2 regions of the Pseudoalteromonas sp. NGC95 genome follow, and region 1 is predicted to be linked to the other one. Evidence: riboswitches for the same ligand, from Rfam matches in the RefSeq annotation. Region 1 holds a riboswitch; the other holds the start of a gene.

The links. A riboswitch is a leader RNA that binds a small molecule or an ion and turns the genes downstream of it on or off. The one in region 1 is predicted to bind lysine.
Region 2: another riboswitch for lysine. It lies ahead of lysC (lysine-sensitive aspartokinase 3); the one in region 1 lies ahead of dapA (4-hydroxy-tetrahydrodipicolinate synthase).

The regions. Positions count from the first base shown of each region.
Region 1 is NZ_JADYWR010000021.1:42,541-54,733, reverse strand. Features, by position in the region: gene I6E70_RS16610 (bifunctional GNAT family N-acetyltransferase/hotdog fold thioesterase) at 147-1,040, shown strand; gene I6E70_RS16605 (phospholipase A) at 1,113-2,147, opposite strand; gene I6E70_RS16600 (succinylglutamate desuccinylase/aspartoacylase family protein) at 2,529-3,650, opposite strand; gene I6E70_RS16595 (PLP-dependent decarboxylase) at 3,656-4,861, opposite strand; gene I6E70_RS16590 (2,3,4,5-tetrahydropyridine-2,6-dicarboxylate N-succinyltransferase) at 4,861-5,601, opposite strand; gene dapA (4-hydroxy-tetrahydrodipicolinate synthase) at 5,617-6,501, opposite strand; lysine riboswitch at 6,692-6,892, opposite strand; gene I6E70_RS16580 (DNA-3-methyladenine glycosylase I) at 7,085-7,780, shown strand; gene I6E70_RS16575 (protein adenylyltransferase SelO) at 7,792-9,201, shown strand; gene I6E70_RS16570 (OmpA family protein) at 9,598-10,653, shown strand; gene acnB (bifunctional aconitate hydratase 2/2-methylisocitrate dehydratase) at 10,946-12,193, shown strand, end outside.
Region 2 is NZ_JADYWR010000003.1:32,664-44,856, reverse strand. Features, by position in the region: gene I6E70_RS04065 (sodium-dependent transporter) at 19-1,341, opposite strand; gene I6E70_RS04060 (4'-phosphopantetheinyl transferase family protein) at 1,483-2,247, shown strand; gene lysC (lysine-sensitive aspartokinase 3) at 2,263-3,678, opposite strand; lysine riboswitch at 3,754-3,926, opposite strand; gene nhaD (sodium:proton antiporter NhaD) at 4,028-5,275, opposite strand; gene I6E70_RS04045 (hypothetical protein) at 5,498-6,769, shown strand; gene I6E70_RS04040 (condensin complex protein MksE) at 6,773-7,321, shown strand; gene I6E70_RS04035 (ATPase) at 7,318-10,092, shown strand; gene I6E70_RS04030 (DUF4136 domain-containing protein) at 10,189-10,740, shown strand; gene I6E70_RS04025 (peptide-methionine (S)-S-oxide reductase) at 11,040-11,528, opposite strand; gene I6E70_RS04020 (TonB-dependent receptor plug domain-containing protein) at 11,716-12,193, shown strand, end outside.

The DNA.
Region 1 (12,193 bases):
AGATGGAGTATGGTATTTGCCATAATAATGCTAATCAATTTAATTATTTTATTTTTTTAGCTTGGTAGATAACCAATACTATTAGTATAGCGCCGTAGCCTTTTTTTTGACTTTTATTTACGGCTTATATAACAACAGGAGTATGTATGTTTCAGGTAAGCATCCCACAAAGTAGCGAAGATTGGCAAGCGTATTACCAATTGCGTTGGCAGGTATTACGCGCGCCTTGGGGCGAGCCTCGAGGCTCTGAACAAGACGATATGGAACAAGACTCTGAGCACCGCTTTATAAAAAATAAAGAAGGCGAAGTGCTAGGTGTAGCACGTTTGCACTTTAACAGTCATGAGCAAGCACAAGTGCGCTACATGGCAGTTGCAGAGGGGAACCGTAATCAGCATATTGGTAGTCGTTTGCTTCATGAGCTTGAAAAAATAGCATGGACACAAAATGCCGATGAACTGGTTTTGTTTGCACGCGAACGAGCGCTTGAGTTTTATAAACGCCACGGTTACGAATTAAAAGAAAAAGCGCACTTAGCGTATGGCGATGTGCAACATTTTAAAATGGTAAAGCAAAAACCGTGTGAGCCAGGCTGGTTCCGCCATCCTAATTGGACGCAAGTGCTACAAAATACGTGGCGTGAGTCTATTCCAATTAGTGATGCGATGGGGATTAAGGTAGAAAGCTATACCGATTGGCAATTTACAACCAGCGCCGACCTAGACGCTAACTTAAACCTACATAACACCATGTTTGCAGGTTCTATTTATAGCTTGGCCACGCTAACAGGTTGGGGTGCTACGTACTTAGCACTTAAAGAAGCTGGGCTTGAAGGTAATATTGTATTAGCCGATGCTAACATTAAGTACTTAAAACCGCTTACTACTGACCCACGTGGGTGTGTTGATATACAAATCTGTAAGGGTAAGTTAAGCGATTTAGAAACCGACGGTAAAGCAAGTTACGTAGTGCCTGTAACTATTTACGATGGTGATAACGTGGTTGCAGAATTTGAAGGGCAGTTTGTAGTAAAAAAATAACTGTTTAGCTGTTCAAAACACAAAAAAGCCAAGCGATGCTTGGCTTTTTTGTGCGTAAAACTTAGGGAAGTATCACAGCAGATCGGTTAATAATATACCTACACCAATACGTTCTACATCCGCATTGTAATCAATTAAGCTTTCGCCATAACCGTTAAAGTATTGTGCATAACCACGAACGCGGCCCCATAAAGGAAACGACCAGTCGAGTTGAATTGCACCACGATTATCTGAATTTAAATTGTTACGTGTCATAAAGCTAAATTCATGGTCATGAAAACGATACGCGCCGCTAAATTCAAAGTAACCCATGTATTTGTATATGTCTGGGTTGTCGTCGCCATTGGCTTCTAAAATATCTTCTTTTTCGTCCTCAGCTATTCGGTACCAAGGTTTAAAGCTAAAAACAAAGCCTCTGTTTTCCCAGATAAAATCTGCATAAATACGGTTCCACGAACGTGAGTTTGGTTGGCTTCGACCATTTGACTGATGCGAAATACCTAAAGCAATTGCCATTTCGTCGCCCCATAATACGTTTTCTGGGTCGAGGTAATTTATCCAAAATATCTCTGGTTCGTAGTTGGTCTCACGAAATGGAGAAGAAATTTCTGAGTTATAAATCTGCCAATATGATTGCAGTGTAAAGCCAAAAAATATGGCTTGGTCTTTATCCGAAAAATCATCGTAAAGAGGCACTTTTATCGATAGCTGGTATTTTGCTTCTAAGTTGTCGAGCGGTTCACCGTCGTTGTCGTCGGTTAGTGCATCAAAGCCATCAAAAGGGCGATCGTTTGGGTGTGATACGTACGAAAGAGGCAAAATGTAGTTACGTTTATGTGGCGTAATTACATTTCTATTTTTTTTACCTACTTCTTCACGAGCTTGGCGTTTATCAAGCGCGGTAAGTTGTTTGTTTTCTTCAAGAGCTGAACACTTTTTACGAAGATCGTCTAATGTTTGTTTACCATCCCCGCCAATTACTTCATTTAAAATACACTGCTTTACAAGTTCGATGTCGTTGTCTTGCTCATTTGTAGCAACTTCTTCTTGTGCGAAGGTAGCTGTACTTATTAAGGCAGAAAGTGTGATCCAGTGGCGCCAGCTCATTGTAATTCCTTGTGGGTTCGGGTTGTGTTGTATGCGTTAATTTAATTATAACGTCTTTTTACATATGTAACGGTGAACTTTTACTGAATTTGTATTTATAACGAGAACACTACGTATACAAAGTAAATATAGATCAGAAAAAAAAGCGGCCTAGGCCGCTTTTTTAATGCACATTAACTATTTTAGTTAATTTATACCAACTTTATTAAAAACATGATCATTCTAGCGTATTAAATAACTCACTAACTACGTTAAAAATTATTTATATAGAACAACTATGTACCATAATTTTAGCCTTGTTATTAAGCTATTTCCTTATCGCTATAATAGATCACTAATTTAATGCAATTGGTATTACTCTCACGCAATGAGAAGGGTGAGCTAAAGCTCAAATATGTTAGTAAAAAACTTATAAAGTTCGGTGCCTTGGTTAACACTCGCCGAGGCAAAGTGCAAAATGGCAATTGCATCGCAATCGAGAGTAAGTGTTTGCAGTGGTTGCTCGCTTAAGTAGCGCTCCATGCGTAAAATATTAGCAATAGGCTCACCGGCTTTAATGTGCCCACCAAGTGGGGCTAAGTATTCAACCATGCCGCCAATAGGGGCGTAATAAGCAAAGTAGTCATCTAAATTACATGCATAGCGAGTCATATTGGCTGGCGTATGCGGTGCGTTTTGTAATACGCCTTTGTGATTTAAGTAACTTAAAATGCTGTTAGCATCGTTTAGTGCTTCTTTTAAGTCTATTTTTTCTTGGCTGCCTAGCTCTACTGTAAATGCTTCTACAGGTATTGATAATTCGCGGCCTTGCTCGCTAAGTGCATCACTCAAATGCCACCATGGGCAAAAGTTAGCTTCATCCATAGCGCCGTCAAAATCACTAGGAATAAGCAATACATGTTCAATATTAAAGTAACGCGCGCTGTCGGTTGCATAGGTTGGGCAGTACAAATGCTTGCTTGAAATAGGACCTGTGTGTAAATCGAGTACTATATCAGCCTGATGAGCGAGCTTTTGTAAGTTAAGTGCAATGCGTTTACCCGTATTAAGTAAATAAGCCGGGCCGTTAAGTTTGCTGTCTACCTCGTCAATAAGTGCCTGTTTGAAGTTACTTTTTAATGTAGCGTCGTCATACTGGGTATGATTTTTTGCAAACTGTGCCACTAAATTTCTATTGTAGTGGTACATGCGGTTCCAATTAGTGCCTGTAATTGGATCGAACCTGCCAAGGGTAAACTCGCCAGATTTTTGATTACAACCAATTGGGTTAGCATAAGGCACTAATGTAATATCGCCATTAAGATTAAGGTGTTTTAATTGCTCAAGTAGCTGAAAAATAACTGCGTTACCTTGCACTTCAGCGCCATGCATATTGGCCTGAACATAAACACTAGGCCCTGTGCCATCGCCTTTTAAACGATACACCGGAATTGTAAGCGGTAAGCCGTTTGCAACTTCCCCTACTACAATGTTCTCTTGGCTGATGTGTGTTGTATTACTCATGCTTATTACCTTAAGTAGTGGCTGGCATTTTCGGCTTGGCGAACACAGGTAAGTTCACCGTTTTGCAATGTGTACTCGGCGGCGAGCTCGTGGCATAAAAAATACGGCATACTTTCGGTAAAGCCGTAAGCACCGCATTGGCTAAACACTAGCCAGTCGTGCTCATTTAAATCGCTTGGCAGGTTATGCTCACCCAAGCAATCAAGCGCTGTACAAAGTGGGCCGTATAAAGTGACCGCTTGAGTTTTAGCACTGGATTCACGCAGTAACGCAGCAGGAAAATCTTGGCTGGTAACAGCAGGGCGTAATAAGTGATTTATACCGCCGCTTAAAATGACTTGTTGTTGATTATAGTTTTGTTTGCGCTCTATTACTGGGTTTGCGTAATGACCACATTCGCCAACGGCATAACGACCAAGTTCCATCCATAATTCTTCTACGCCAGCATCATTTTTAATTTTAGCGAGCGCAGCTATTAAGTCATCCCAATCAAGCGTTGCTTCATTTTGTGTATAAGGAATACCTAAACCGCCACCTAAATCGAGAATTTTAAGGCTAATATTTAAATCGCTGGCAAGTTGGCTAAGTGGTGCAATCATTTGTGACCACAATTCGCTTAGCTTTTGCGTGCTAAGCATGTTGCCCCACTGAAAAATATGTAAGCCGTCAAACTTAAGTGCAGGGTAGTCGGCTACATTGAGCGCTTGCCACTCATCACAACCCAAACCAAACGGCGTAAGGCTGTCGCCGCCCAGTGGATTTTTTTCACCTTCAGGCCAGCGTAATTGCACTCGCAGTAACACTTGCAACTGCGTATTTTGTAGTTGCGCTTGTTGGTTTAACCAACGTACTTGATTGAGGCTTTCGGCTACGAATATACGTACTCCGCGCTCAATAAAGTGTTTAATTTGTTTAGGGCTTTTTGCAGGCCCTGTGTTGAGCACGCGCTGTGAGCTAATACCTTGTGCTAGCACTTGCTCAAGCTCACCTTTACTTGCTACGTCAAAATTAAAACCAGCGTTGTCTAAGCTTTGAATAATTTTAGACAGTGGATTTGCTTTTACCGCGTACCACAGTTTTACATCGGTTTGCGCAACTAAACGTGCAAGATGCGCGTTTAGTTGATCTAGGTCGTAAACAAAAAAAGGTGTATCAAGTTGTTGTGTAATTGTATTTACAGCGGTTTTGATAGGCGTGCTCAAAAAGCTCATTATCGTAAAACCTCTTCAAGCAATAACGATGCATCGCTTTTCTCGTCGCGGTATTTAACAATTAACGCACACGACATGCTTAAGCCTTGCTCGCGCGCCCACTCGTTTGACGCAGGGCGAGAGCCTGGTATTACAATCGCGTATTCTGGGATTGGCTCGCCTTTATCTAGTTGGCGCTCGTTTACGCAGTCGTATACCGGAATAGTCGCCGATAAACGCACGCCTGGGGCAAGTACTGCACCTTTTTTAATGACTACACCTTCAACAATAATACAGCCAGCGCCAATAAAGGCGTCGTCTTCTACAACTACTGGGCTTGCACCAATTGGCTCAAGTACACCACCAAGCTGCACTGCAGCACTTAAATGTACGTTTTTACCTACTTGTGCACACGAGCCAACTAATGCGTGGCTATCTACCATTGTGCCTTCGTCGATGTATGCACCAATGTTTACATACGCTGGTGGCATAATAATCGTGCCTTTAGCAACATAAGCACCACGGCGAACACTAGAGCCACCCGGCACCATACGTACGCCATCGTCAGTACTAAATTCTTGCGGAGCTAAGTTATGTTTATCAACAAAACCACCTGCAAACTCAGTATTAGTGCCATTTTTGAAGGCATCCAAAATGCCTTGTTTTACTTCTACGTTAGCTTGCCATTGGCCGCTTTCGTTTTGTGATGCTGCGCGTACTGCGCCCGATTCTAAATTATTTAATAGTTCTAACCAGCTCATTATAAAAACCTGTATTTAATGCCAAGATAAAATGGTGTTGTTTGCAGTTGTGATGCAATCGGTTTGAGTTAACTCAAGGTGTGTTAAAGGTGGACGAAGTTGCGGGCTGCTTAAGCGACCTTGCAAATGCATCAATACCTTTACGGGAATAGGGTTTGCAACAGCAAATAGGCTATTAATAGCGCTTGACCACTGGGCAAATAAATTAGGGTGTTGACCACTTAAGCTGCGTTTAACAAACTCGTGAGTTTGTGCGGGCCATGCATTTGCAGCTACCGACACCAAACCTTTTGCGCCAGCTTGAGCAAAATAAGGCATTAGCGCATCGTCGCCACTAAAAATAGCTAAATTAGGCGCAGCTTGGCGATAAGCTTCAAACTGAGCAATGCTGCCGCTCGCTTCTTTTAACGCCCAAAAATTTTTATTATTTTGTAAGTTTTGAATTGTTGCCGTTGGGATGCTAACAGCACTTCGACCCGGTACGTTATAAAGCATACACGGGTGAACACTTGCATTAAGTAGGCTTTCAAACCAATGAGTTTGACCTATAGCGCCAGGCTTTGCATAAAGCGGTGAGCCAAGTAAAAAGCTATGAATTGGGAGTGTATTACAGTAGTTAACCCACTCAACTTGTTGCTTTAAGTTACTACCGCCCACAGCAACCATGAGTGGTACTGCTGGTTTTAGCTGGCATACGTGTTCAACAATGGCTTGTTGCTCTTTTAGCGTTAGTGCTAAACCTTCGCCCGTACTGCCAAGTAGTAAAATACCGTTATGTGCCGCTTCTTGATCGCTAACCAGTTTAGTTAACGTGTTGTAGTCAACATCGCCGTGTTGATCAAATGGCGTTACGAGCGCGGTCCACAATGAGTAGTCATTTAAATTGAAGTTATTGATCATCTCTCACGAACTTATAATTTGTACCAACGCTATTAAAAACGTGATCATTTTAGCGATAACTAATTTAATGCAGTTGGTATTATTCGAAGAGTTAAAAAGCTTTATGGAAGGAGCCGCATTAACGTCGTTCGAACTAATAATTCGAAGAGCGAATGGGCTTAAAATAATAGGGCGCACGGCCTTAATATTTAAGACCAGAAGCTCTCCACCAAACTAATAAGCTGCTTGTTACAAGCAGCTATTGGTGACAGTCGCTAGGGTTCAACCTAGTCGCCCGAAATAAACACCTCGCAAAAGTGATTACTTCTCGGCGTTAATTCCCCTCACGTATGCTCACTGGAGTTTGCGCTCCTAACATACGCTACCTGAATAACGCACCTCTTCTAGCCCTTTGCACCTGTTTGTAGAGTAAAAACTTACAAACCGGAGCAATTTAAATAGGGTAATTACGGCGATTAAAGCATTTTAGCCGTCTAGGTGTCAAGCGACTAAATGCATATTCATTCATCCATAATGGGAGTGGTTACGTATTGGGTGCTTTTCTCGTACACTAGCAATATAAGTAGTGAGGTATTTAATTAGTATGGAAAAATTTAGCGATATTTATAAGCGAGCGGTAGAGCGAAAAGGCTCCGAAAAAATGCTTAAGTTATTACTTGCAAAACCGCTATCTAAAAAACAACTAAGCACGTTAAGTGACGACGATTGGCTTGAGGAATTTACTCGAAAAGTATTTCAAAGCGGCTTTTATTGGTCAGTCATTAATAATAAGTGGCCAGGCTTTAGAGAGGTTTTTTGGGATTTTAGCGTTGATAAGTTATTAATGATGCCACCTGATATGCTGGAACAAAAAGCAACGGATGAGCGAATCGTTCGTAACTATAAAAAAGTAAAAACAATTACCGAAAATGCTTACATGATCCACGAAATAGCAGGAGAACATGGCAGTTTTAGCCAGTTTGTCGCTAATTGGCCAGCAGACGATATTATTGGTTTATGGGCGTATTTAAAAAAACATGGTTCGCGTTTAGGCGGAAATACAGGACCTTATGCGCTACGAGCACTTGGTAAAGATACTTTTTTACTATCACGCGATGTAGAGAATTACTTACGTGCTCATAAAATTATAGACGGCGGCTTACAAACTAAAAAATCACTGAGTGCTGCCCAAGCTTTTTTTAATGAAATGCAAAAGCAAAGCGGCTTAAGTATGCAAGAGTTAAGTTTAATTGTTGCTTATGGCGTTGGTGACAACCGTGTTGGTATAAGTCAGCAATAATAGGAATTACCATGAAATTAGTGCCAAGATACACAGACATTACGGAAAACTTTGCGATAGAAGATTTCCCTGCAAGTGTTGCCTCTCCTCAGGTATTGCTGTGGAATGAGAGCTTAGCAAAAGAGTTTAATATTAACGTTGCAGCTGATTTGCGTGCTAGCACTTTTAGCGGTAACGAGAAACAGGCGATTCCGGCAGTAGCACTTGGTTACTCTGGGCACCAATTTGGGCATTTTTCACCACGTTTAGGCGATGGGCGAGCGCATTTATTGGGCGCTATTAATGATGATAAAAACCAGTTGTGGGATATTCAATTAAAAGGCTCTGGTGCTACTCCTTACTCAAGAGGGGGGGATGGGCGTTGTGCTCTTGGTCCTGCTATTCGTGAATACGTAATGAGCGAGGCAATGCATGCACTAGGCATTAAAACCACACGCTGCTTAGCGGTTGTTGGTAGTGGCGAAACGGTTTATCGTAATCCGCCACAAGCAGGTGCTATAGTTACTCGTTTAGCAACGAGCCATATTCGTGTTGGCTCGTTTCAATATTTAGCGACGCAAGGCGATGTTGAAGGACTTAAAAATTTAGCCGATTTAGCTATAGAGCGACACTACCCAGAAATAACGGATACAGGATCGCAGCGTTATTTAGCATTTTTAGGCGCTGTGATTAAAAACCAAGTTAAGCTAGTTGTGAGCTGGATGCGTGTTGGCTTTATTCATGGAGTAATGAATACCGATAATACGCTAGTAAACGGAGAAACCATTGATTACGGCCCGTGTGCCATGATGAATAGCTTTGACTTTGATACCGTATTTAGCTCTATCGACAAACAAGGTCGGTATGCATTTGGTAATCAACCTAATATAGCTAACTGGAACTGTGCTCGCTTAGCTGAGAGTTTAATACCACTTATTAGCGATGATGACGAGCAAGCGGTTTCATTAATGACGCCATTTATTAATAGCTTTGCAGATCAGTTTAATACTGAGTTTACGGCTATGTGGGCACAAAAACTGGGTTTAAATGAATCTTTCAATAGTAGTGGCGAGTTAATCGCAGAGTTGTTAACACTATTAAAAGATAACCAGCTCGATTACACCAATACTTTTGATGCGCTTACTGAATCCTTAAAAGAAGAAGTAGTAATACCAGAGTCGCTAATTGAATGGAGAGCTAAGTGGGTAAGCTTAACCGACGATAATAGTTATGAAGTAATGAGAACTGCAAATCCTCGTGTAATACCGCGTAATCATGTGATCGAAGAAATAATTGCACAATATAACGCTACTGGGTCTAGTGAGTTGCTACAGCGCTTTATAAAAATAGCCAGTAACCCGTATTCTGACAGTGAAAAATTATCAGAATTTCAAGCTACGCCGATAAATGAGAATGATTACCAGACTTTTTGTGGTACTTAACTCTTAACTTTAAATATAACCACATGATTAAAAAGAGTCATTTTTTAATCAAACATGCGCATATATCTAGGGGAATGTTAATTCTGGTGGTATTATGCGCCGAATTAAAGCCAAGCAATGTTTCTTTGCATTTACATTTATAAGTGCATTTAATTTAATTGCTCTTACATTCCTTGCTAAGTACTAATTTACAAAAAACTACTATATTTATTTTTCAATAAAGTTTTAATTTCGCCTATAGTAAGTGGATGTGTGTTGTGACTGGGCATAGAAAAAAGTTATAAACTTTATTTTTCGTTAAGTATTGATTAACAAAGGCTCAGTTAGTCTATATAAAACTGATTGAGCTAGTATCGATTAGCTACAATTTAAAATTGTTCAAATGGGAAGAAAACAATGAAATTAAAATCACTTACAATTGCAATCGCGTTGGCTGCAACTAGCGCATCTACATTCGCTGCTGATAAAGAAGAAGGTTTCTACATTGGCGCATTTGGCGACTACTATGACGCATCTTGGAAAAACATGCGTGCTCAAGCTGGTCTTGACGTAAATGAATCAACTGGCTGGGGTGTTGAAGCCGGTTACCGTTTCAGTGATTACTGGAGCGCACGTCTTGAATATGCAGATATGGACTTTAATGCTTTTGATAAAGTTGCTGGCAACCGCAACAGTATTGATGGCGAGCGTTACGGTATTGATGCTCTTTACCATTTAAATGGTGGTCCTTTCTACGGTCTTTTCGGTATTAAAGAAATGGACGTAGTAGATGACAACACATTCTTAAATGCAGGTGTTGGTTACCAACATTTCATTACAGATGGCTTATTTGTAAATGCTGAAACAGCTGTATACCAAGGTCTTGACCGTGGCTACACAGATGTAGGCGCTAAAATTGGTATTAACTACTTATTCGGCCAAAATTCAGCTCCTGTAGAGCCAGTTAAACCAGCTCCAGAAATTGTTGAAGTAGCTGTAGCTCCTACAGATAGCGACAACGACAACATTGCTGATGCAGATGATAAGTGTGCTAACACACCTATGACTGATGCAGTTGATGGCACTGGTTGTACTTTATATGAAGATAAAGAAGTAACTGTAAGCTTATTAGTGACTTTCCCTAACAATGCTTCAGCAGTATCTACTCAGTACTTAAACGATATTGAAAAAGTATCTGCATTCTTAAAAGAGTACCCAGATACAACAGTACTTTTAGAAGGTCACACTTCTTCTGTAGGTAAAGCAACTTACAACAAATGGTTATCTAAAAAACGTGCTGATGCAGTAGCTAAGCAATTAGTTTCTGATGGCATTGCTAAAGACCGTATTACTACAGTTGGTTTAGGTGAAGAGCGTCTTAAAAATGATGCAAACACTAAAGCTGCAAACGCAGAAAACCGCCGTGTAGAAGCGCATATCAAAACTATCAAAAACGTTAAAGTTTTACGTTAATTAAATAGTTTGTAATAAAAACCCAGCCAAGTGCTGGGTTTTTTTATGTCTGTAATAAATTAATATTGGTTAATGGTAATGATTCTTACTTAACAAGTATTCATGAAAATAGTTTTTACTACAACCACTATTCATAGTATTTATAATCGGTATAATCAGTTGCGTAACTGGATGGATTTTCATCTATCCATAAAAGCTTTATAATTACGCGTTAGAATACTATAAGTATTGGGTAACTTATTTGCGCTTGAAGCGCTACCGGATACTTTCACGTCACCAAGAGGGCAATATTGTGCTACAAGAATATCGTAAACACGTAGAAGAACGTGCCGCGTTAGGTATCGTACCAGCGCCATTAGATGCTCAGCAAACTGCTGATCTTATTGAATTAATAAAAACTCCACCTGCAGGTGAAGAAGAATTCATTTTAGATTTGTTCATTCAGCGTATACCAGCAGGTGTTGATGATGCTGCTTATATTAAAGCGGGCTTCTTAGCAGCTGTAGCTAAAGGTGAAACTAATTCTCCACTTGTTTCTAAAGAAAAAGCGGCAGAATTATTAGGTACAATGTTGGGCGGTTACAATATCGCACCAATGATTGACCTACTTGATGACGAAACACTTGCACCAATCGTAGTTAAAGGCCTTTCAAATACATTACTTATGTTTGATGCGTTTTACGATGTAGAAGAAAAAGCAAAAGCAGGTAATACATTCGCTAAGCAAATTATTGAGTCTTGGGCAAATGCAGAATGGTTTACTAATAAACCAGCTGTTGCTGAAAAGATTTCAGTTACTGTATTTAAAGTAACTGGCGAAACAAATACTGATGACTTGTCTCCTGCACCAGATGCATGGTCTCGTCCAGATATCCCACTTCATGCTTTAGCAATGCTAAAAATTGAACGCGATGGTATTACACCTGATAAAGCGGGCGAAGTTGGTCCAATTACTCAGATTGAAGAATTAAAAACTAAAGGTTTACCACTTGCTTACGTAGGTGATGTTGTTGGTACGGGTTCTTCTCGTAAGTCTGCAACTAACTCTGTACTTTGGTTTATGGGCGATGATATCCCGTTTGTACCAAACAAGCGTGTTGGCGGTGTATGTCTAGGTAATAAAATTGCTCCAATCTTCTTCAACACAATGGAAGATTCAGGCGCATTACCAATCGAATTAAATGTTGATGAACTCAACATGGGCGAGCAAATCGATATTTATCCGTACGAAGGTGTTGTTAAGCAACATGGTACTGATAAAGTGATTTCTACTTTTGAGCTTAAATCTGATGTGATTTTAGATGAAGTTCGTGCTGGTGGTCGTATTCCACTAATCATCGGTCGTGGTTTAACTGATAAAGCGCGTACATCTCTTGGCTTAGGCGCAACTGATACATTTAAAGTACCAACAGCAACAGAAGTTTCTGATAAAGGCTTCACACTAGCGCAAAAAATGGTTGGTAAAGCATGTAACGTTGCAGGTATTCGCCCAGGTCAGTACTGTGAGCCTAAAATGACAACTGTTGGTTCGCAAGATACA
Region 2 (12,193 bases), on a different contig from region 1:
TTTAGGGTTTAGATAAAATTAACCAAACGCGACGTTTGCAAATACCAAGGTCATTAATATTGGGCAAACAAAACGAATATACTGAGCAAACCAGTAATGTACGCCTGTTGTTGCTTGATGTAATTTATTACCACGCTGCCACATCCAACCTACCGTAATAAAGTAAAACAAGCCCATAAGCGGCAATTGGTATTGAGTAAATAGCATAATAACTAAGCCAAATAACCAATCAAAATTTAGTATAATTGCGCTTGCACACACAAGAACAACGGCGCTCACTGCCCATGTTGCTTTGGTGCGGCTAACGTTGTGATTTTCGACTAAAAACGCTACCGGAATTTCGGTGGTCGATATTGTTGACGTAACCGATGCGATAGACATTAATACAAAAAATAATAAACCAACTAATAAGCCAATTTCGCCCATGGTGCTAAATAGCTCAGGTAAAATAGCAAAAATAAGCTGCCCTTCGCCAATCAGTTTACCACCACTAAATACTTCAACACCGTTGTGTTGCGCCACATAAATAGCAGGAATAATAAGTAACCCCGCTAAAAAAGCAACGCCAGTATCAAGTAGTGCAACACCTACTGTAAGCTTTGGTAAATTAGCATCTGGTTGTAAATACGAGCCGTAAATCATCATACAGCCCACACCTAACGAGAGCGAAAAGAACGCTTGCCCCATCGCGGCAATAATTAAATTAGGGTCGAGTATTTGGCTAAAATCAGGAATTAAATACGCGGCAAAGCCTTCGCTTGCGCCATCAAGTGTTGCAATGTAGGCAATTAAACCAACAAGCAATACGAGCAACAGTGGCATTAAACGGCGCGACCAGGTTTCGATTCCCGATTTAACCCCTTTTAAAATAATACTGGCGGTTAAAATAAGCATAAGCGGCGTAAATACAAAATTACGCAGCACTGAGTCGCTATGTAAAAACTCGCTTGCGCCTGTAAACCCAAAAAAGGTTGTTATGGGTTCAATAGCGTATGAGAGCATCCACCCTGCTACTATTGAGTAAAAACTTAGCATAACAACTGCGCCCGCAAGGCCTATGTAACCTGCTGCTGCACCAACCTTACGGTTAGTGTTTTGCCATGCATCGCCCAATGCTTTTACCGGATTAGCTTGTGCTTTGTGACCTAAATAAAGTTCGGTATACAGCGCAGGAAGCGCAAGTAAAAATATAACAATAAAGTAAACCAGTAAAAATGCACCGCCACCATGGTTGGCCGCTTGCGTAGGAAAACCCCAAATATTACCCAAACCCACTGCTGCGCCAGCAGCGGCTAAAACAAAACCAAGTCGGCTTTGAAACCCATCACGCACTTGTGCCATACATCTACAAATCTGTTATTATTTTGATTATTGTGAATTAAACCATATTTCATGCCAGCTGAGTAATAAAATTGTACCCAGCCTTTGTTAGTGGCGTTAACCGCTCACAATATCAGCGACTTCTTTTGCTTTAGGGCTTTTATGACTGAACACTATTTTAAAAACGCCTTGAGTATTACTTCAACTCAATTGGCAAATTTGTCTTTAGCTAATAACAGCATTTTATTATTTAATGCTAAAACACTTGAGCTTAGTGACTTTAAATTGCCCGATTGCTTAAGCCCGTTTGAGTTAAACATTATAAACCGCCGCAAAAGAGTGCAAGCTAAGCAAGAGTATTTAGCTACGCGGTTATTGTTAAAACACCTTATTAAAGTAACGCAGCCGCAATATGCACGCGTAGCGCTTAATAAAATGAGTACCGAATTTGACGAAGCAAGCTCAAAGCTGCAAATACACGTAAATGGTGATGTTATTAATACCTGTATTTCGCACTCGCATGGTTTAGTTGGGGTGGCGCTAAATTTTGATAAAAGTGAGTTTGGTTTTGATATTGAAAAAGTAAGCTTAAAGCGCCCGTTTGAAAAGCTTGCTAAGCATTTTTATCATAATGATGAAATTACACTTATTACCGAGCCTACTCATACCCAAGCCCAAGCAGATACGTTTTTTAGAATTTGGACATTAAAAGAGTCACTTGCTAAAGCCACCAGCCGCCCTATTGCAAAATTACTTAGCCCCAATGTGTTTGACGAATTACATAGTGCAAAGCTGAGTGCTTGCAGTAATAGCCTTACTGTAGCTGATAGCAGTGACAGCAATGTTTGTTTTGATGTAAGTGTGGTGCATAAAAAAAGCATCGACTGGCGATGCATTTTATTAAATGACTTTGCATTAGTACTTTAAAACAGTAACCGTTATTTACGCTGCAAAATCATTTTCTAATAAACGGCTATGAATAGACTGTACTACGTTATCCGACTCAGTTTGCTCTACTAAAAAGCACAGGTTGTGCTTACTAGCACCGTGACAAATTAATCGAATGTTAAAGTCTTTAAGTACACTCATTAAGTTCATTTCGTGTTGGCGTAATTGAATCTCAGAGCCAATAAGTGCCACCAATGTTAGGTTGTTTTCTACCGAAACATGGCAAAACTCTGCAAGCTTATCTAGGCATTCTTGATCAAGCTCTGGGCGCGAGGCGTTCTGCGCGTTATCAAGGGTTATAGCTACGCTGATTTCTGATGTAGTTACCAAATCTACCGATATATTGTATTCACTTAATAGTGTAAATACGCGTGCTAAAAAGCCGCTTGCTAGGAGCATTTCTGGGCTTTTAAGCGTAAGCAAAATTTGGTTTTTACGTTGTGTTACTGCGCGTATACCTGGTTGCTGCGATTTTTCGCGCTCAATCCATGTACCGCCACGCTCTGGCTCGCGGCTAGAGCCTACAAATACATTAATGTGGCTACGGCTCGCTGGTAAAATAGTCGCTGGGTGCAATACTTTTGCGCCAAAGGTCGCCATTTCAGCGGCTTCGTCAAAACTTAAGCGTGCAATAGGCGTCGCTTTTGCGCACAAACGCGGGTCGGTGCTAAAAATGCCCACTACGTCGGTCCAAATATGCACGCTTTTAGCGTTAATTGCTTCAGCTAATAATGCAGCGCTATAGTCTGAACCACCTCGTCCTAGCGTTGTGGTTTGGCCGTATTCGTCACTGCCAATAAATCCCTGAGTCACAATTACTTGAGCGTCTAACAGCGGGATTAAATGTGCTTTAGCAGCTTGCGCTGTGGCTGCAACATTAGGCGTTGCTTTACCAAATTGGCTGTCGGTTTTAAGCACCTTGCGCACATCAAAGCGATCGGCATTTAAACCTTGTAAACGAAGTACCTGTGCAAATAAATACGACGATAAACGCTCACCAAAGCTAAGTAGCTCGTCGTGTTGCTGATCGGTTGTTAGTGACTCTTGAGCCAATGTTTGAAATGCTTTTAGGGTTTCGTTAAAGCCAACTGCTAAATCGGCATCTAGCGATAATTCATCTAAAATAGTTTGTTGAATAGCAAGCACGCCGTTTATGTGTTCTTGGCGCTCACTAGGAGTAATGCTTGATTTACACAGTGCAACTAAGTGGTTAGTTACGCCGGCACTAGCGCTCACGGCAACAATACGTACGCTTTTATCTGCAACAATAATTTCGCTACAGCGACTCATCGCTTCAAAGTTTGCAACACTGGTTCCGCCAAATTTGGCAACGATGTAATCTGATTTTGCGCTTAACTCTGTTTGAAGTACTGTTTGAGGTACTGTTTGTGGCGCTGATTGGGTAGTCATTTAGTCTCCTTTCGCGATATCCAAATCGCAATAAAACAAGAAGAACTTGGCAAAGGAATGCTTGAAGATAAGTCCACTGCCAGAAGCTCTCCACCTATATTGGTGACAGTTTTGAGGATTCAGCCCCATAAACCGAAAAACAATGACGACGTACCATTATTTTCCTCGGCGAGTACTTCCCTCCTTAATGATCATCGGCTTTCGTCGCCTAACATTAAGTACCTAAGTATCGCACCTCTTCTGAATGTTTTATTAACCAGTGGCTAATAAAACAAAACCCCACTAAGTAGCGGGGCTTTGAAAGTTATCGTTTAGACGTCTAGCTGTCAAGCATTTAATAATTTATGCGTTAAATAAAACTGCCCATGTAATAAGAGCCTGCATATCCAACCGTGTAACAAATTAATAAATGCAGCGATAAACGCAAGTAGCTCATAAAGGTAAGCGCTTTAACTTTGCTCATGGCAATAATGCCCGCAGCCGAACCAATAATAAGCATTGAACCGCCCACGCCCGTTGCATACGTAAACGACAACCAGTGCTGTTGGCTCATTACTATATCGGCTTTTAATAAAGCAGCAGTAAGCGGTACGTTATCGACCCCTGCTGATAATATGCCCATTAAGTAGTTTGCGTACTCAGGTGCCATTACCGTATATAGGTCGGTAAATTTACTCAACATACCAATTTCTTTAAGTGCGCCTACAAGTAAAAGTACACCTACAAAAAACAATAATGTGTCGTATTCTATATCGCGAACAAAATCGATTATGTCTTTGTTTATGTCTTTTTTGCGCATTAAAAATTGCGCTACTAAAAACATCACTGATAAGCCAAACAAAAAGGTGAGTAAAGGCGGTACGCTGTAAACTACACTCAGCATAAGTGTGCTCACTACGGTAGATAAAAATATAACAGCAATGGTAATGTCGGTTTTTTCAATGCGGGTTTTACCTGCACCAGCAAACTCAACACGCCCTTTCATACCGATAGACAGTAACGCGGCTAGCAGCATAACGCTTGCAAGTGCTGGCGCTATAAGTAGTAATAAATGACCTATGGTTACTTTGCCATCTAAAAATATCATCAGTGTGGTTACGTCACCTGTTATTAGCGATACCCCACCTGAGTTAACCCCAAACACAATAAGCGTGGCGTATTTAATAAGCTTTTTAGGTTCAAGTTTTAATGACATAACAACCGCGAGCGATATAAGCGTCGCTGTTACGTTGTCTGAAATCGACGAAAACAAAAATGCAAAACCCCCCACCAAAAACATGAGCTTTTTTTCGCTTATACTTTTTGGCATAACACGGTGCACAATATTTTCTATAAACCCCTTTGAATTTAAATACGCGACAAAGGTCATCGCAGCCATTAAAAATAGCCATAACGAGGCAATTTCTAAAATATTTTCATTTAAAAGGTGTTGAATTGTATCGGGGCTTTGCCCGTGTAGAGGGTATATAAAAAGAAGAATCCAGCAAAGCGTACCAAAAAACAGCGTGGTTTTAGCTTTATTGACATGGATTATATCTTCTATAACGATCAGTAAAAATGCAATCGCTATCAGGGTTAGAATAATCGAGGAAACCATGGTAGTTAAACAACCTTTGATATAGTTTTAAAGAACACACAAATAACATTCCATTTCATGTGCCTATTTTCGGCGCGAATTTTAGCACTGCCTCTATGCAAAAACTATTATTAAATGGTCTTAAAAACGAATACTATATACAGACAAGGTTAATTAAAAATACGTAATAATGAGTCTTCTAAAAGAACTCAATAATAAAATACTAGGATGTTGTAACCTCTTATGATCCCAGCTAAAAAGCTGCTAAACACTATAACCGAACATTGGGGTGTATTAGAGCTATTATTTAAACGTTTTAAAATGGCTGACTTTAGCCTAAAAGACGTACAAAACGCGATTAAGCAAAAGCAGCCTACGTGGTCAAACGAACGCATTTATAAAGAAACAAATCGTTTGTTAAACCAAGATATTTTAATTCCACTGGCTAAATCTTCTCAGCTTGAAATAAATCGTGCCATTGCCGATTTTGCTACTTTTTTACTGCAAGAAGAGCATTTAGGCTTAGCGCAAGAAATTAGCGTATTAGTCGACGACCTAGCACGTTTAGGTAACCGCCTAGATAACGCTGGCGAAATAGAAGACTTTGACGATTTACGCCGCTACAGCCGCATTATGGATGATCGGGTGCGTAAAATAATGAAGCTCTATACGCACAACGAAAACGCTATTTTAAATATTGTTGAACAAGCTAAATCTAATAATGCGGTGCAATCGCTGCAAAAGCGTTACAAGGCAGTAATAGAAGCGTTTGACGAATACATAGAGCCAATGCTTGAAATGGTTGATATTCGCGGTGAATTTCATGCTTGTTTTACCCTCATTGAAGAGCAAATAAGTAAGCAAATACTGCACATTGAGCGCTCAGGTAAAGCGTATAACGACAAACGCATGCTGGAGCAATTACGTACTCGTATACTCGAAATGCATTTAGTGGGTCGAGAAAGCTTACGTAAAAGTGCCGACATGCTTATGCCACTACGTGAGGAGCTACGCCGTAATAACTTAATTACTCGCCAAGCAGCCAAAGTACTTGGGCTTGTGCGCAAAAATGGCGTAGACAACATGCTAAGTGCGGTGCAGCCACATTTTGTGAGCGACGCGCAGCGATATTCACTTGGTCAGCAACGCCATATTGTGGCTTACATGGCAAGCTTGGTTGAATTTGAACACGAAGAATACCAATTGCCAGATCAACAAGACGTGCCTGCATTTGTTACGCCTAATATTCCTGACTACAACGATGTTAAAACCAGCTTTGCTAAGCGCTTTAATAAAAAACGCAAAAAGCCGCAGCCCTTGCTGCAATTTTTAGACGAAAGCTATCCAAATCTCGATGCCGACGAAATGCTATTTTTGTATCAAAAATTAGTCAGCGACAGCGATATTAAAATAATTCAAAGCGATGAAAAAGCCCGCGTAAAAATTGCCGGTCAGCACTTTTCTTTATATCCATTTAATTCAGAGCCTCAGCCAGATTCAAAGGCAGGTAAATAAACCATGACACACATAAACTTAGACGAGCTAACCCATCTACAAGCCATTAATAAAAAATTAGTAGCGGGTTATCACATTTGCGAGCAAGACAACGTAATGTGGCAAGAGCTTGACCAACACATAGAAGACTACACCGCCCTATTTACCGCCCTAGGTAACGATTTAAAACGCGACAGCCGTGGCTTTTATTACTTTGGTAGCGACGAAAGCACGCCAAATATGGGCAAAATATCTCGTGCTATCGCACTCACCATTTACATTTTAATTGAGCACTACGCCAATACGGGTAAAGACCCAATGCGCGCATTGTTTGACGACGTAAACAATTTAGAGCTTATGCAAACGCTGGTGCAAATTAACAAACATTTGTTTGATCAGCTTGAGATATTTTCGGGATCGGACCTGCGCAAAGACGTTTACCTGCGCATGGTGCGCCTAGGTTTAGCCCGTGAAGTAGAAGGCGGCTTTATGCTACAAGCGCCAATTCACCGCTACATAGATGCACTCATGGAAGTAAACGAAGAAACCTATATTACAGAGGACGAGGAATGAAAAATCTATACGGACTAAGTAAACTCGCCCTACTTAACACCGCAGGCTATGCAAAATGTGTGATCCCGCTTGATAAAAGCAGCTCTATTTGCGCGCCCAATAACACAGGTAAAAGCTCGGTTATTAACGCCCTGCAGTTTCCGCTTATTAACGATTTGCGCTTAACAGAATGGGACGGACACGATTTAGATGAAACCCGTAAGTTTTATTTTTCATCCGATCAGTCGTACATTTTGCTCGAAGCTAACTTGCCTCATGGCTCGGTAGTAATAGGCGTTGCGGGACTTGGTAAAATTGCCGGTTACGCGCATCAGTACTTTTGTTACCAAGGAAAGCTTGATTTAGAGCAGTACACGCAAGGTAAAACTATTATTAAATTTACCAAGCTGTTCAACCATTTAAAATCACTTAACTACAACCCTATTGAGCTTAAAGCACAAGAGCTCAACGCGCTACTTACTGGCGGCGCAACGCCTTTTGACGGCGACATTAACCTAAAAATGATCCCACTTAATAATGTGCAAGACTCTTCTATTTATAAAGAAATATTTAGACGTATTCTTAACTTACACAAATTAGGCGCAAGCGACGTAAAACGCTTTATGCTACGCGTGTTTGAACGCCATATGTCGAACTCTAAGGTCGACTTTTATGAAGTATGGCGTCGCTCGTTTGATAAAGTAAATCGCTCAAAACGCGAATTAAAAGCCCTTGAGTCAATGCAAGAGCCAATAGCTGCGCTTGAATCAATGCTTGAAAACCAAACCGTGCTTAAAGGTAAATTAGCCGCATACGCACCTAAAATTGACCAAGCACTGATTGATTTTGATACCTATCAAGAATCGCAACTTAATGAGCTGGGTATAGCGCTTGAAGATATAGAGCACGAAAAACACGAGTTTGAGCAAAAGCAAAGCCTATACGTACAGCAATCGCGTGATATAGAGCGCAGACAAACACAAATTGAGCAGTGGTTTTTAGATTACGATGCGCTTAAAAGCGAGTTTGAATTGGTAAATAAAGCCACCCTTAAAACCAGTTTGACTCAGTTAAAGCAAGATTACGAGTCACTTTCGCACTCTATAACCAGCGCACAAGGGCAAAGCCTACACACGCTTGACTATCGCATTAGCGAAACACAAAAACAAATTAAGAGCTTAAAGCTGCAACTTAAAAACCTTGAGTTTAATTTGTTTACCCGTATGCGCGAAGACCTCTCGTTAAAAGAAGTAGAAGAAATATCGCGGATTTTAAACCCCGATATTCTCTCGTTTGCAACCACCACTAATGGCGATATAACCATTGATGACGAAGATGCGTTTGGTGAATTTTTATCGCTACTTAGCGAAAACGTTAAAGGCGGTGTACTAACGCTACCAGGTGCGAGCATTAAGCTTAAAAAGCTCTCGCCTGTGCAAATGCAAAGCGGCGAAAATAAAGAGCAATTAACCGCTCAGCTCAGTGCACTTGAGCATTCACTTAAAGAGTTTAAACAACAACGCGATGTTGCAGCAAACGTTGCCGACAAGCAAAAAGAAAAAGACGCGCTATACGATGAGCTTATGAGTGCAGAGAGCGCCCTAAAACGCTTAGAGCAGTTTAATATAATGCAGCAGTCGGTTGAAGCGCAAGCCATGCTAAAAGAGCAGTTATTAGCTGAGCGCGAACAAGTTGACGACTACCTGCAAGACATTCAAAAAAATAGTGGCTCAATTGCCGATCGTCGCTCGTTAATTAAATCGAAACAAGAGCAAATTAATCGCCAAACTGAGCGCTTACGCCAAGTTAAAAGCGAACGAATTGACCACACGCTTGATTTATACAGCGGCAAAGTGACCCCGTACATGATTGATATTACGGTCGACTTTGATAACTTAAGCGATCTTGTTCATCACTTTAATAAAGACTGCCAAGAGCTGCGTAATTTTGACATAAACGTACGCAACACCTATTTGCATGTATATAACGCGGGTATTACTAAATTCGACAACGAAAACGACGAATATACTAAGTACCAAAAGCTAATAAGCGCCTTTCATAATATTGATAACGAACGCGACGCTGTTGAACGCCAAGCTCGTGTTGCACTTACCGAAGTGGCTGCAACTATTAAAGGCTTACGAGAAGATTTAGACCGCCTTCGCCGCGAAATGAACAGCTTTAATAAAGGCATAAGCCAGCACCGTATTTCAAACCTGCAAGCGTTTAAAATTAACGTAATACCGCGCAAAATGCTGGTTGATAGTATAGATACCATTATCAGCACGTCGCATCAGTTTGAACAAGGCGACACACTTGATTTACTGAGCCAAGAACCGTACAGCGAAAGTGCGGTAAACGAAGCGAAAGATCACTTAATTAAACTCGCCTCAGATAAAGCGGGTTTAACGCTTACCGATTTATTTGATATTCGATTTGAAGTGGTTAACCGTGCAGGTGAAACAGAGCACTTTGAAAAAATAGATTCGGCGGGTTCAAACGGCACACGAATTACTATTAAGTTATTGTGTGGCATGTTGTTTATTCGCTACTTATTAAGTGACCAAGAACAAAACCTATACCGTATACCTATTTACATAGATGAAGCGGCCGACATTGACCCACAAAATCAAAAAGCAATTATAGAAACCGCACTAAGTTTTGGTTTTGTGCCTATATTTGCCTCAGTTAAGCCACAAATAAGTTGTGACTACATTGTGCCTATTCGTTCAGTAAAAGACGGTGCACAAAACTGGGTAGATGAAAAAGATTGGATTGAAGTTGAACATTAGCCAAAGTGATTGGACTAATATTTAGGACGTTTAAATAATACACATTTAAACTATGTGTGTTATTTTAAATTAATGCATTTTATTGGAGCAAACGTAATGAAAAATATACTTATTGTTGCAGCGCTAGCACTTCTTACAGCCTGTACACAAACCCCAGATTGGGATTACGATAAATCAGCTAACTTTAGTAATTTTAAAACATTTGCTTGGGTAGAAAACGCCAGCCTAACTAAAGACACAAATAACTATCAAATTAATGGCCTGATGGAAAAGCGTGTTCGCACTGCCGTTAACGCAGAGCTGAGCCAAACACTAGGTATGAGTTTAGTTGATGCAGCGCAAGCTGATGTACTTGTTAACTATCATGCATCGGTAGACAAAGAGCTTGAAGTAGACAACTTCAATATAAACTACCGCCCGCATTGGGGTTATTGGGGTACTGGTTTTCAACGCGATACAACTGCGCGTGAATACGAAGTGGGTACACTGATTATTGATATTGTAGATCGTGAATCTAACCAGCTAGTATGGCGCGGCGCAAAAGAAGGTCGATTAAAGAAAAATCAATCGCCAGAAAAGCGTGAAGCATCAATTAATAAAACAGTCAGCGAAATATTAAGTAACTTCCCGCCACAAAAGCAGCAGTAAGTTAAAATTAGCTATAAGTAAGTTTTAAAAGAGCTCACAGTACGTGAGCTTTTTTGTGGGTGTGTATTTTTGGAACTTTTAAAATAAAGTAATTACGAGCTACGCCCGTCACGTCAGCAAGCTGCACGTCTACAAAATAAACACCGGATTAAACTTTACCTGTAGGCGCTAAGCTTGCTTGCGCGAGAAGCGATAGCTTCTAATCACTTACCTTTACCTAACGCTATATTCAACCTTAAATTACGAGCTGCGCTCGTCATGTCAGCAAGCTGCACGTCTACAAAAACACCGCGTTAAAGTTACGATTTATACTTATGCAGTAACTCAAGCGGTATATGGCAGTAGTCATCTGGGTGATTAGTTAAGCGGTCTTGATGCTCAGGATCGCTTGGCACGTAGTTAGTTAGCAGCTCTACCCCTACCACAATTTTATCGGCATCACTTCGCTGGCTTATATAATTGCTAGCAACCTTTAAATGATCTTGGCTTTTGCTATAAATGGCAGTGCGATATTTAGGGCCTACGTCATCCCCTTGTTTGTTAACGCTATACGGATCAATAATCTCAAAAAAGAAGCCAAACAGCTCGTTTAAGCTAACCGCTTTTGTACTAAATATTACTTTTACACACTCAGCATAACCGTCGTATTCACCTTGTGTATTATCGTTTTTTCCATTAGCCCGCCCTGCTTCAGTACTTATCACACCAGGTAAGTGCTTTAAAAACTCTTGCACGCCCCACAGGCAGCCACCTGCAAAGTAAATAGTATCTTGCTGTTTTATATTCATAATAAATGTGACCAAATTTGTTAGATGCATTAACGTTGCAAATGATTATCAAATGCAGTTTTTAATGAATTAATGTACAATCGCGCCAAAATCGCAGTTGTTTAATTGAATTATTTTATCACGCCTTAAAAGTGTGTTCTGAATTTAATTGTTACCGTAATTGCATATAAAAAATGAGACACACAACATGAAATGGTCACCGCACTTTATACTCCCTGCACTGCTATGCAGCGCGAGCAGTTTTGCCTACGGCGAAGCTGTAACTGATAAAACTGAAGCATCACCGGCAATCGAAAAAATAACGGTTGAGGCATCGCCCACGGCAAACACATTACCTGTAGGTACATTTGACTCTCCAGTATCTAATTTAGAGTATGACCCACGTGTTGATTTACAATCACGTAATATGGCTGAAGCGCAAGCCGATGTAACTATACGCGGTGGTATTTTTGAAAATACCGGCTTTAGAGTTGGTAGTGCTACTTTACTTGACCCACAGTCTGGTCATTACTTTGCTGAAATTCCTATTGCACCGCAAATGCTTACCGGCCCTTATATTTTAACAGGCGCAGACAATGCGCTTAATGGTGCTAATAGCTCTGTAGGCACTGTATCGTTTGGCTGGAAACCAATTAGCACGGGCGGCAGTGTATCGGTAGGTACTG